Regions from separate parts of the Paenibacillus thiaminolyticus genome, predicted to be linked through region 4. Evidence: riboswitches for the same ligand, from Rfam matches in the RefSeq annotation. Region 4 holds a riboswitch; each other region holds the start of a gene.
What was found. Region 4 has a riboswitch for cyclic di-GMP ahead of FLT43_RS18900 (anti-repressor SinI family protein). Riboswitches for the same ligand answer to the same signal wherever they lie in the genome.
Positions count from the first base shown of each region.

Region 1: another riboswitch for cyclic di-GMP. It lies ahead of FLT43_RS22450 (4'-phosphopantetheinyl transferase family protein); the one in region 4 lies ahead of FLT43_RS18900 (anti-repressor SinI family protein).
Region 2: another riboswitch for cyclic di-GMP. It lies ahead of FLT43_RS01945 (glycosyl hydrolase family 18 protein); the one in region 4 lies ahead of FLT43_RS18900 (anti-repressor SinI family protein).
Region 3: another riboswitch for cyclic di-GMP. It lies ahead of FLT43_RS16130 (MucBP domain-containing protein); the one in region 4 lies ahead of FLT43_RS18900 (anti-repressor SinI family protein).

Region 1 is NZ_CP041405.1:5,068,155-5,071,298, forward strand. It holds gene FLT43_RS22445 (helix-turn-helix domain-containing protein) at 1,018-1,488, opposite strand; cyclic di-GMP riboswitch class I at 1,605-1,694, shown strand; gene FLT43_RS22450 (4'-phosphopantetheinyl transferase family protein) at 1,782-2,495, shown strand; gene FLT43_RS22455 (non-ribosomal peptide synthetase) at 2,502-3,144, shown strand, end outside.
Region 2 is NZ_CP041405.1:458,512-461,655, reverse strand. It holds gene fabG (3-oxoacyl-ACP reductase FabG) at 1-570, opposite strand, end outside; cyclic di-GMP riboswitch class I at 1,083-1,165, shown strand; gene FLT43_RS01945 (glycosyl hydrolase family 18 protein) at 1,268-3,144, shown strand, end outside.
Region 3 is NZ_CP041405.1:3,643,290-3,646,433, reverse strand. It holds gene FLT43_RS16135 (LacI family DNA-binding transcriptional regulator) at 217-1,194, opposite strand; cyclic di-GMP riboswitch class I at 1,688-1,775, shown strand; gene FLT43_RS16130 (MucBP domain-containing protein) at 1,926-3,144, shown strand, end outside.
Region 4 is NZ_CP041405.1:4,229,355-4,232,498, forward strand. It holds gene FLT43_RS18890 (lipopolysaccharide biosynthesis protein) at 1-209, shown strand, start outside; gene galE (UDP-glucose 4-epimerase GalE) at 209-1,237, shown strand; cyclic di-GMP riboswitch class II at 1,327-1,412, shown strand; gene FLT43_RS18900 (anti-repressor SinI family protein) at 1,430-1,600, shown strand; gene FLT43_RS18905 (helix-turn-helix domain-containing protein) at 1,723-2,058, opposite strand; gene FLT43_RS18910 (ABC transporter ATP-binding protein) at 2,126-3,144, opposite strand, start outside.

The DNA.
Region 1 (3,144 bases), 840 kb from region 4:
GGATTCCCTTTCTGGGAAAGTCGTCCATATCGAATTGCTGTATTTGCACAGGATTTCGCTTACCGAATAGGTGTTGAAATCATGCAGTTTTGCAGATTTTGCTTAGCGAATAGGCGTGTCTGGAGAAATCATGCAGTTTTGCGGATTTCGCCTCATGGACAGACGTGTCTAGGGAATTGGTGCAGTGTTCAGGCCGTTGGAAAACCCCTGTTTTTTACGAAGGGGTGGAGATTGTCCATTTTCCTACTCAAAACTTGGCACCCATAACGTTTTAAATCGATTTTTTCTACGGAGAGACGAGAGCCACCACACAAAAAATGAAGTGCCACAAAATCCCTCGGACTTTCTCAATAGCCTGAAATCTATGCAGCTTTATTAATAACTTGCAGCCAGTAGAGTTGATGTGTAAAATATATCCAGATATATATTTCTATTTATGGAACACCAATATTTGATAAGGAGGTAGAGTATGATTGTCGAAGTACGCTTCGGACACGAGCGAACGCCCGGGACGCTGTATTTGGATTGCAGAGACGACGTTGCGCTTCACATCAAAAAATTGCAGACCGAGTTCGACAGATGGTGCATGCATTTGCATCGGATATGGAGAACAGGTAGTCAAGAGAACATAGCAGCCGGAAGAGGATCCGACAATTATCCTAAATTTTTAAGTAAATGGAACGAGACTTATATTATTGCTGGAAAATCTCCATTGGCCGGGACATGACCAAGTGTTTTTCTCTCCTTTGCCCTCCCGCCCAAACATCCCGCAGCCCCGCGGCCTTCCAAGAATAAATTTCTCTCTCTTATGTATACTTATTTTTTTTGAGTGAGACTTATTTATCATTACTGCTAACGGGTGTATAATTCTATTTACCTATTACGTTTTCTTCTCTTTTTCCTCAAAAAGTGACATATATTGAGTTGCAATGTCGAATTTTGCTCCGTATTATTAAGGGGTGGCGTTAATCAAACGACATATAATTGCCGATATTCTGAATAGAGCCAGAGGAGGATCTATTCGGTACGATTGAGCACATAGCCGGATGAGGTGTACTTAAGACCTAATCTGCGCAGCATATCCCGAACGCCCGTCCGTGTCATATGCACCTGGAACTGCTTTTCCAGCAGATCCTGGATGTCACGCATCAACCAGCCCGCAGATGACCCGGCAGAGGGTTTGCGGCTGCTGATGATGCCGATCAGTTCTTCTTCCTGCTCAGGGGTCAGTATTCTTGGCTTCCCGGGAGAAGCAACGTTGGTTAGCAATTGTTCGAGGCCGCCGTTGTTGAAGATTTTGACATAATTCGATACCGTCTGTCGGTGAATGCCCAGCTGCTGCGCGACATCCTTAGCGGTATGTCCGGACATGACAAGACGGATGGCCTCCACCTTGATCCGCTGCTTCGGATCTTGGATGGTGGGCGCCAAACGGTTCAAGGAATAGATATTCCATCCATGACGGTTCGTAATCAACAGTTTTCGCATTATCGGCTCACGCTCATATCTATACTTTTATTCGTAGTATGGGTATAGAAGCATGACGCTATACAGAGAGAGCCGCTGCCGCGGAGAGAGCAACCGTATTGGATTCATACAACAAAACTTGAAAAAGGCAAACTTGTCGAAAGGCAAGGACGCAAAGCCTCGGGCCTAACTCTCCTTCATGGAGCTATGGCGGCCGGGTTGCCATGTTGAATAGGGGACCATTCACGTTCTTTATGGTGATGAGGCTATTGCTGCATGTAGCCTTTTTTCTATGCATAGAGGATGCTGAGCCTATGAAGATTGCTGCTCTCCGCTGGGACCGACACTCCGATGACCGCATCGTGCACCGTCTCGTTCCGTTCCTGTCTGCCGATCAGCAGGAGCGGTACGCGAGGCTGAGCCAGCGTGCGGACCGTCATCGCATGGTTATCGCCGAAGTTCTCGTCCGGTGCCAGATTTGCCGTCTGACCGGGAGGAGGAACGACGAGATCGCATTCATCCGGAACCGGTACGGCAAGCCGTATTTGGCCCCAGACAATTCAATATATTTCAATCTAGCGCATTCGGGTTCCTGGATCGTGACGGCGATCGATCGCTGCGATGTCGGCATTGATATCGAGCGGATCGGGCCTATGAATCCTGAGGCGGCCCGCACCCTGTGCACGCCTCGGGAATACCGGATCGCTATCGGTCTGGCGGCGGATGCGCGCGCCCGCTTTCTTCACTGGCTGTGGACGGCCAAGCAGAGCTATCTCAAAGCCCGTGGAACCGGACGATACGGTCCGCTGGATGAATTGGAGATACTGCCGGACGGGGTTTACCCTTGGCGGCTTCCGTCCGTATGGCATGCGCGGGGATATGTCTTTACCCGGATCGAGAGTCTGGATGCCGGGTATTGTGTGATGGCATGCGGTGTCGATTCCAAGATTGCGCCCATAGAGCATTGGACATTGGAACAACTATTGGATCGGTTTCAACCCTATTGTTCGTCAATGATAAGGAGCTGAATCATTTTGTCTGCCATTCCATTTACAACCGAACAGCTTACGGGCTATGACGCCCATACCTTCGAGATTCCTTCTGCCATCGTGGATAGACTGGAACTGCTCACACGCACCCGTTCGGTCACATTGGAGGCTGCAGTGGGCGTAGCATGGAGCGGTCTGGTCGCACGGTACCATAACGCAGAGGAAGTGATTCTTCATGTGATGGCCAGCCAGAGCCGGGACGGAGTGCAAGTGCCGGTTCGCCCGGAGGGGACGCTGTGGAGCGCGGCCCAGGTGCTGTGCGGCCAGTTGAAGACCGGCGGGCAGGAACTGGGCGCCGGCGGCGGCATCACGACTTGCTGCTGGTGCCAGGATGCCGAGGTGCCTGGCAAGACGAGAGCCGATATTTCAGCCGGAGACCTGCATGGCCGGATCTTGGGTAGGGAAGAGGCTTTCCTTGCCCCTTATTTATTTACGATTTATTATCGGCCGGAGCGCTTCAGCCTGGATGGCGCCAAGCAGATGGGTCAGCAGTTCAACCAGATGCTGGGCGAAGCGGTGCAAGCTCCGGACAAGCCGATCGGAGAGTGGGATCTCCTGACGAAGGAGGAGATTCAGCGCTTCATCGAGCGGCACAACCGGACGCAGTATCCTTATCCGAAGCACCGGA
Region 2 (3,144 bases), 2.8 Mb from region 4:
TATGTTGCCGGGCATGACGGCGTTAATTGTAATGTTGTAGCGCGCGAGCTCGAGCGCCGCACTGCGCATGAATCCAAGCTGAGCGGCTTTGCTTGCGCCGTAGTGCGACCATCCGGCATAGCCGGTGGCCGGCCCCGTAATCGAGGAGGTAACAATGATCCGGCCGTATTCCGCTTTCTTCAGAAAGGGCAGGCAGGCTTGAAGGGAAAACAGCGTCCCGCGTGCATTCGTGTTCATCACCTGATCCCAATGCTCGCCGGTCATCTCCTCGATCGTCGCATTCGGAAAAATACCGGCGTTGGCGCACAGAACGTCGATCCCCCCGAAAGTAGCGGCCGCCTCGCTTGCAACGCACTTCATCGACTCCAAATCGGCGACATTTCCTTGGAAGGCATGAGCAATACCTCCGTTATCCCGGATTTCCGCCGCGGTTTCCTCCGCTTTCGTCAAGCTGCGTGCGACGACCGCGACTTTCGCCCCTTGTGCGGCGAAGGTTCTCGCAATTCCTTTGCCGATTCCTTTGCTGGCTCCGGTCACGACGACCGTCTTATCCTTCAGTGGCGTCAGCATGTAGCAACACTCCTATCCTATGTAATATGAGTTACAATTTCCCATTGCTTGGATTCCTTATCATCGTACTACAATTCCAAATGTGGAGGCAACTTGCTGAACCTCTCCCATAAGGATAGTTATATTCGGTTATCATTTTGCGAACTCCGGCTAGTTCATCCAATCCAAGATATATCTCCCCTCCTCCCTAAGACCTATTGGCCCAAACCTTGCCGGACATCTTAAAAATGTAAAAATGCAGAACAAGGAATGCCAAGGGAATGGCGCAGTTACTAGGAAGATGCACAGCATGAAACCATATGAAATCAAAATACGGTCCCTTATCGCATCCGCATTATTAACCTTATATGTTGCAAGTGAATAATAGAATCGACCTATGTTCATATATTCACATATGAGCTGCAAGACCCATTAAATAAACGAGAAAATACTGTATATTAAACGGTGCATACATGCATCGTTATACAATACATCGCCGCCATTAAAAGTAAAAGCGTATGCATTTATGTCCAGGTATTACTAGGCAAAGCTAGGGAAATCTAGTGACGCAAAGCTAAAGGGGCTAAGGAAAATTCTATGCCAGCCAGTTGCCGATTAATAGCATCCAAGCCCTATTAGTCGTATGCGTTATAAATGTAAGCGTTACCCTGCCCTAGCTGCCTATTAATATAATCTATTGATAGGAAGTGAATAACGGATGAAGACTAGGAGAAAGCAGAGTGCCCGAAGATTGTTCGCCATGACGGTAATGACCATCATGATGTTCGTGTCTTCATTGGCGCCAGCTTATGCAGGAACGACTGTTCCTGCAGCACAGGAACCTGTGGTCAAGAACTCGACACAGGAAATCCGGAATGTCATGTACTATGGCGATTGGTCGATTTGGGGAGGACAAGGGAACTTTTATCCCAAGGATATTCCCGCCGATCAATTAACCCACTTGAACTATGCGTTCCTCGATTTTGACGCTCAAGGCAACCTCGTCTTTACGGACAAGGATGCGGCTGTGGGCGCGCCTGTCGGCCAGGATGGCGTACAATGGGATATGGCCAATTCAGGCAGCCTTATCGCCCTGCAGCAATTGCGCGCAGAAAACCCGAACCTGAAAATCGGCATCTCTCTTGGCGGATGGTCCAAATCAGGCGACTTCTCCGTTGTAGCGGCCGATGCTTCGAAGCGGGCGAATCTGGTGGAGAATGTCATGAAATTCATCAAGTACACGAACATGGACTTCGTTGATGTGGATTGGGAGTTCCCGGCTGAAGTTCGCCAGCCTGATCTGGTCGATAATAAAAACGATGAAGGCACGAAATACGCCACGCCGGAGGATAAAAATAATTATATCGTGCTCCTGCAAGACTTGAAAAACGCATTGAATAAACAAGGAGCCGAGCTTGGTAAAGCGTATGAACTGTCTGTTGCGCTCCCAGCGCCGAAGGCTAAGATTGATATCGGCATTGATGTGCCAAGACTGTTCAACATTGTAGACTTTGCCAACATCATGACTTATGACATGCGCGGCGCATGGGATGAGGTAAGCGGCCATCATACCGGCTTGTATCCGAATCCAAATGACCCGCTCACCGGCAACAACCTATCTGTTGACGAGAGCGTGAACTATTTGATTCAGCAAGGTGCCGAACCGAGCAAGATTGTTATCGGGGCGGCCTACTATACTCGCGGCTGGGATAAGGTGTCTCAAGGATCCGATCCGAATCATCCGGGACTATTCGGTGACGCCGCACTATCTGCCAAGGATGCGGATCAGACTCCATCCCGCGGCGCGGTTGGTGAATCCCCTCTCGTCCTGGGGGACGGCGGCCGCCGAACAGGGACTTGGTCTTATCGCAATCTCGACAAGTTGAAGGCCGCATACCCGAATCTCAAAGAATACTGGGATGATGCAGCTAAAGCTCCATATCTATATGATAATACAACTGGCGTATTCTACACGTATGACAATGAAAGATCGATTCAAGAGAAAACGAAATATGTGCTTGAGCGCGGCCTAGGCGGCGTCATTGCTTGGATGGCTTCCAATGATGCCCCTACTACGGACCCGGCCAAGCGCGACAAATTAACAAAGGTAACGAAAGAAGGCCTCTTCGGAAGCCAGCCGTTGAAAACACATGAGATCCAATATACCAAGCTGGACGTGACGGTTGCTATGAAACCGTATACAGAGCCTTGGGGCAACAATAAAGGGTATGAAATTACCCTCGTCAATAACGAGTCTTTGACCGAATCGAATCAAGTATTGAGAGCCGTGGAAAGAGGAGCAAAAACAGTTAAGCTGCCGAAGCTTTACATCCAAGCCGATGGATCGTTCACTTCCGGCGATTATTTGGCGGGAACCGTAACCAATGAGAACGGGTATACAGTCGTCGATTTGAAATCGGTTTATGACGCCAAGACGATTGAGCCTGGCAGATCCTATACGTTCAAACTTAAGGGAGATGCCGAGATTACAAGCATGGAGCTTGTTCAGCGGGTCTCGAATAACAGCCCGGAGATGAACAGACAACTCATTCTGGGTGATGAAGCTCCAAGCAACAATCAACCGCCTGTATTGCA
Region 3 (3,144 bases), 590 kb from region 4:
AAGCACTCCTTTTGAATGTAGTGGGTTGAAAGCGACTTGTGAAAACAAATCCATTGCATGTGTAACCGGTTACACATCCGACAAAGAACTTCTTCATCCCAAGCTGTCGGATGGGTATGAAGAAAAATCAGACTGGAGCGAGCGTACGCTGTTTTTCTAAAGAATAGCATTCCCTGAAAATGAAGTTCTATGAAAGCCGAGCTGAGGCCGGGCCGATTATCGCGTCGTCCCTCGCCGAACCAGCTCTACGGGAAGATTGTAATGCATCGTATCCAGCGGCTTTCTCTCGATCATTTTAATCAACATTCGAGCAGCTAGCAGTCCCATTTCATAGATCGATTGCGCGACGGTCGTCAGTTCCGGGTAGACCATCTCGCCTAGCGAGATGCCATCGAAGCCGACAATCTGCATCTGGTCGGGAACGGGGATGCCCCGTTTCTGAACGGCCCGCAGCGCTCCCATCGCCATAATATCGTTGCCGGCGAAGATTCCGTCGATATCGGGGTGGCGGTCCAGCAAGCGATTGACTGTGTCGGTCGCTTGGTTCAGATTGAAGTTGCCCTCGACGATGAGATCGGGAGAGAACCATGCAGCCTCCTGCACCACATCCAAATATCCTTGGCAGCGCTCGTCCGCAATCGATAGCTGCTGTGGGCCCCGAATATGGGCGATTTTGCTGCAGCCCCGATCGAGGAGATATTGCACGCCCAGCCGTGCGCCCTCGCGGTTGTCGGAGGCGACCGTCGGTATGGTGTCCGAAATCGTCCGGTCCAACGTAACCACCGGGACATCCAGCTGTTGGACTTCTTCCGCCGATAGCGTATTGGATGCAAGAATGAAGCCGTCGATGTATTTCTGCTTCAACGCATGAATATATTGCTTCTCATTGGCAGGGGTGTCGTCGGAGTTGCACAGAATGGTCGCGTATCCGTATAGCTGGGTCACCTTCTCCACGGCTCGGGCAAGTTCATTGAAGAACGGGTTCGTGATGTCCGGGACAATAAGCGCCAGCATTTTCGCCGATTTTTTGGTCAAGCTCCTGGCGACGTCATTCGGAATATAGTCCAGTTCCCGAATCGCGTTCATCACTTTCTTCTCAGTGTCCTCGTGGACATACCCTTTTTGATTAAGGACCCGGGAGACGGTTGCGACCGATACGCCCGCCAATCTCGACACATCTTTGATCGTGGCCATGACGGAGTATCCTTCCTTTCCATGTGTAACCGGTTACACATCCGTTACATCATTTATCATATGTCCTGTTTGTCCGTTTGTCAACGATCCAAGATCTGCAAATTACCTGTTCAGTTGTCGTCTCCTCTTTACGGAGCAGAACAAACCTGCCTTTATAGTATGACCCGATTCGGCATGAATCGATGGCATGCGAGTTGGGGTTTCATTTCCTTCTCCATCCTTCTTCATCCATTTATATGAGGGAGCGTCGAATTGTGAAATATTAGGTCGAAGTGCCTATAATAATGAAAATAGTGTGCAATAAATTTTCAAAGAAATGAATATTTTATATCATTTTAAGGTCGAAAGAAATCCCCCAATCAGGGGATATTTCGGGTTTTTTTCTGCCTTTGGAAGTGCATCGAACAATTTTCAAAAAAGTGATTGACAAATAGGAGGCTGTCCCATATATTGAGCATGAATAGTGCTTTAGCTGGATATGATTGGATACGCCAATTACATAGGGCACACTAATCGAAAGATTAGGCCGCAAAGCTTAGGAATCTAAAGGTCGTCAGGCCCATGATCGTCCGGCTGCATTTAACAATCGTTAAATTGCAGCCGGATTTTTTTATTTTTCATAGGGCGGTTCTCCGCGGTATTTTTGGCCCGCAGAACGATATAAATAAGACGTGAGGAGGCAATTTTTACTCTGCAAAGGAGGACTCAGATGAAAAAATGAGGAGGAAACTATGAAACGCCGATTCAGACTAGTAGTTACATGGTTGTGTATGTTGAGTGTCGCATTTGGGACGATTCCGGGCACGATCGGCGCCCAGGCGGCGAGTTCCGGGGAGCTTGAGTGGCCGAATCCGGGAGCGGTGAAGCTCACGAAGGAAGCCAACCCGGTCGAAGGCAAGCTGGATGAATGGGATATTACACTGACCGTCGAAGGCAAGAACCTGAAATCGGGCTCCTCCGATGTCGTGCTCGTGATCGACAAGTCGGGAAGCATGACCCAAAAACCGAACCAGAATCGATTGCCAAAGGCGAAGGATGCAGCCAAGAAATTCGTTGACAATCTGTTGATTGAAGACTCGGACACGAGAATTGCAGTAGTGACCTTCAATAAGACTTCTGATCAGGTATCTGACTTCAAAGGCCTTGACCAGAAGACGGAATTGAAACGTGCCATTGATAATATACAGGCGACCGGGGGAACGAATATTCAGGCAGGACTCCACGAAGCTCAGGAACTTTTAAAGACAAGCCAGGCCAACAACAAAGTGATCGTTCTGCTGAGTGACGGGGAGCCGACGTATAGTTACAAGGCGTCTACTGCAGTAAAAGGTTCATGGGGAAATAATAGCCATCAGTTTATTCTTTCTGATTTTAACTACAAAAACATTATCGGGTCGGGCTCCAGTTTTAGCCTAGGATCTAGCTGGTATGGTTTGGGCAAGGAAACTTGTGGTTGGTGGAGCTGCAGCTATGAGTTTGAAATTAAAGACAATGGCATCGGCACGATTTCCGAAGCCAAGCTGGCCCATGATGCCGGAATCGGCATTTATTCTATCGGGTTGGATGTGGGGAGCAATAGCAATGCAACCAATACGCTGAAGGATGTAGGGAACAAAGGTTATTATTCGGGCAGCAGCGACAGTCTGGAGCGAATCTTCTCCGAGCTGGCCAGCAAAATTGCCTTTGCCGCTGAAAATGCGGTAGTCACTGACCCGATGGGGGACATGTTCGATCTGAAGTTGAAGGGGAGCTCCTTCGGCCCGGACGACTATAAGGTCTCTCAAGGGGAGGTCACCTGGAACCCGCAAACCGAGACGTTCAACTGGGACATCGGCAATGTCACGGAAGGCAATCCAGCGACTCTTACTTACCGGGTCAAAATGGATCACTCCAAAAATCCGGATCCGAAACAATTGTACCCGACTAACAAGACAACGACGATGAATTACA
Region 4 (3,144 bases):
GGCTTGCAGGATTACTCACGCTGCCGCTGTTATGGGATATCGCCGTCAGGGTCCTGCTGTGCCTGTCCGTAACGAACCTGATCTTCTATGTGTGCTTTCGCAAATCGAGCGAGTTTATCTACTTAACGAACATAGCCAAGGCGAATATGGGAAAGCTGCCGATCCTTACTAAATTCAATCCGGTCATACGGAGAGAGGAGACAAGGTAATGGCCATTTTGATCACGGGTGGCGCCGGTTATATCGGAAGCCATACTTGCGTAGAAATGCTGGAGGCGGGATATGATATCGTCGTTCTTGATAATTTCTCCAACAGCCATCCGGAAGCGATTCGTCGGATTTCGGATATTACGGGCAAAGGATTTGCTTTTTATGAAGCGGATCTTCTCGACGAGCAACGCTTGAATCGGATATTCGAGGGACATCGCATCGATGCCGTGATCCATTTTGCCGGCCTGAAAGCGGTTGGGGAGTCGGTTCAGGTGCCGCTTGAATACTACCATACGAATCTTACCAGCACGCTGGTTCTGTGCAGGGCGATGGCCAAGCATGGCGTGTACAGCCTGGTATTCAGCTCATCCGCCTCGGTGTATGGGGTACCGGAATGTGTTCCCATTTCGGAGGAAGCCAGCCTTGGGGCGGTGAGTCCCTATGGAAGAACCAAACAAATGATTGAGCAAGTACTGCAGGATCTGGCTTCTTCTGACCCGAGATGGGGAATTTCCATTCTCAGATATTTCAATCCCGTCGGTGCACATAAAAGCGGAAAGATCGGAGAGAGCCCTAATGGGACGCCTAACAATTTAATGCCGTTTATTACGCAAGTAGCTGTGGGGAGATTGCCGTCGCTTAAAGTATACGGCTCCGATTACCCTACAAAAGACGGTACGGGAATCCGAGATTATATTCATGTCGTGGATTTGGCGCAAGGCCATCTGAAAGCATTGGAGCATTTGGATCATATAAATGGGGTCGAATTTTACAATCTGGGTACAGGCCGGGGGTTTACGGTGCTGGAGATGATCCATTCCTTCGAGAAGGTGTCGGGGATTCAGATTCCCTATGAAATCGTGGGGCGAAGACCAGGGGATATCGGGATATGCTATGCTGATCCGACAAAGTCCCATATAAGCCTGGGGTGGTTCCCGAAATACGGCATTACCGACATGTGTGAAGATAGCTGGAATTGGCAGGTTCATAATCCGCAAGGTTATTGCGAGAGGATCACGGCCGGGTAATCATCGAATTCGACAAAACTAGTGCTCCAGAGACGACATACTATGACACCATGGAACGTCAAATGTCGTGTATAATACTACTTAATAAGTATATATTAGGAAACGATGAAATGCGCCTTTTTTGTCTGGGCACTTTAGGCGTGTGGAGTTAGTGGTGCAACCGGCCGAGTAAATTCGGGAGGCAATGCAATCATGGTTGAAGCGGTTACAGGTAACAATGAACAATTGGACAAGGATTGGGTAGCTATTATTTTAACTGCACGACAAATGGGCCTTTCCATTGCGGACATTCGTAAACTTCTTCGCGATTTTCAGGCACAGTCTGATCCTGAATGGCCGCTCCATGTCAATTCAGAAGCATAACTCACGATTGTTGACATTATCGAAAAGAAATCTCCTTCGTTGAGGCATGTTTACAGATAACGCGCGGTGAACTCAACAATCGGAGATTTCTTTATTTTGGGCTGCGTCAACGCTAGGGAGCATCATGACTCTTCGCGTGTTAGCTTCCACTTATTATATTCCAGAAATTCTTTGAATTGCTCTTTACTTACGCCAGAAGCCATCGCTTCTTTTACGAGATTAGTCCATTCTTCGTCCAACACCTCAGCTTCATTCGAAGCTTCCTTGTCTTGCAGCAGCTCCTCAACTGAGACCCCGAGAATAACACTAATCTTCTCCAGAAATTGAATGGAAGGATTCTGCTGAATTCCTCTTTCAATTGAGCTTAAATAGGATTTTGCGACACCTGCTCTTTCGGAGAGTTCTGACAGTGAGTAATTTTTCTTCCTTCGAAGGATTTGAATCCGTTCTCCGATCATGATTTAACCTCCGTGTATACATCTGCTTGTCCCTATTATATCCGATTTCCCCCACCTCCGAAAGCGGCTACAGCGTATAGACGTTAACAGGCTGCGCCTCCTGATTTTGTAAAAGATTTGCAAATATGCTCTTTTTTTCTGAGGATAATGACAAAAAGGTTCCCTGTTCAGCCAATTTCCCGTCATGTATGACTAAAATTTGTTCCGCGTTTTGGATGGTGGACAGCCTATGGGCAACCACAATGACCGTAATGCGATCCTTCAACCGATGTAAAGCGGTCAGAATCTTTTTTTCATTCTCCGTATCCAGTGCGCTTGTCGCCTCATCCAGAACAAGGATAGAAGGCTGCCGGATGATGGCTCTTGCCAGGACCAGGCGCTGCCGTTCTCCTCCTGACAAACGAATGCCTCGATCTCCAATGAGCGTCTCCAATTGGTGAGGAAGCTTGCGTACAAATTCAGCTGCCGAGGAAAAATCGAGGGCTTCCCACAGTTCGTTCTCCGTGGCACTCGGTTTCACCATCAACAGGTTTTCTCTTATGGTCGCATTATAAAGAAACGGATCCTGCGCCACATACCCGATGGAGCGTCTGTACGCGAGCAGGTTGTCATTCGTGATCGCTATGCCATCCACGAGGATTTGACCGGATTCAGGCTGCATCAGGCCCATAAGGATATCGATAAACGTGCTCTTGCCGGCCCCTGATTTGCCAACGATAGCGGTCATCCCTTGGGCTGGAATATGAACGCTGATATTTTGCAAAGCATACACAGGCAGTTGCGGCTGATAGCGAAACGAAAGATTTCTGACTTCGATTCCTTGCATAACGAACCAATGGCCAGGTCCCGGAGCGGGCGATTCGGTAAGCGTAATCGCCTGATCTGCGGCCAATTTGCAGTCACGCTGCAATTGCTGAAGAGCCTTGAAGGCCGGGATGGTCGAGGCTAATTGTTCCAGCTTGGACTGGAGGCTGGTAAATCTCGGCCACAACCTGGCAAAGAGCAGGATAACGATCAATAAAGACGGCCCCTCACTCGGAAAAAAACGAAATGACGTAAAGATAAATCCGGCAATAAGCAGTGAGG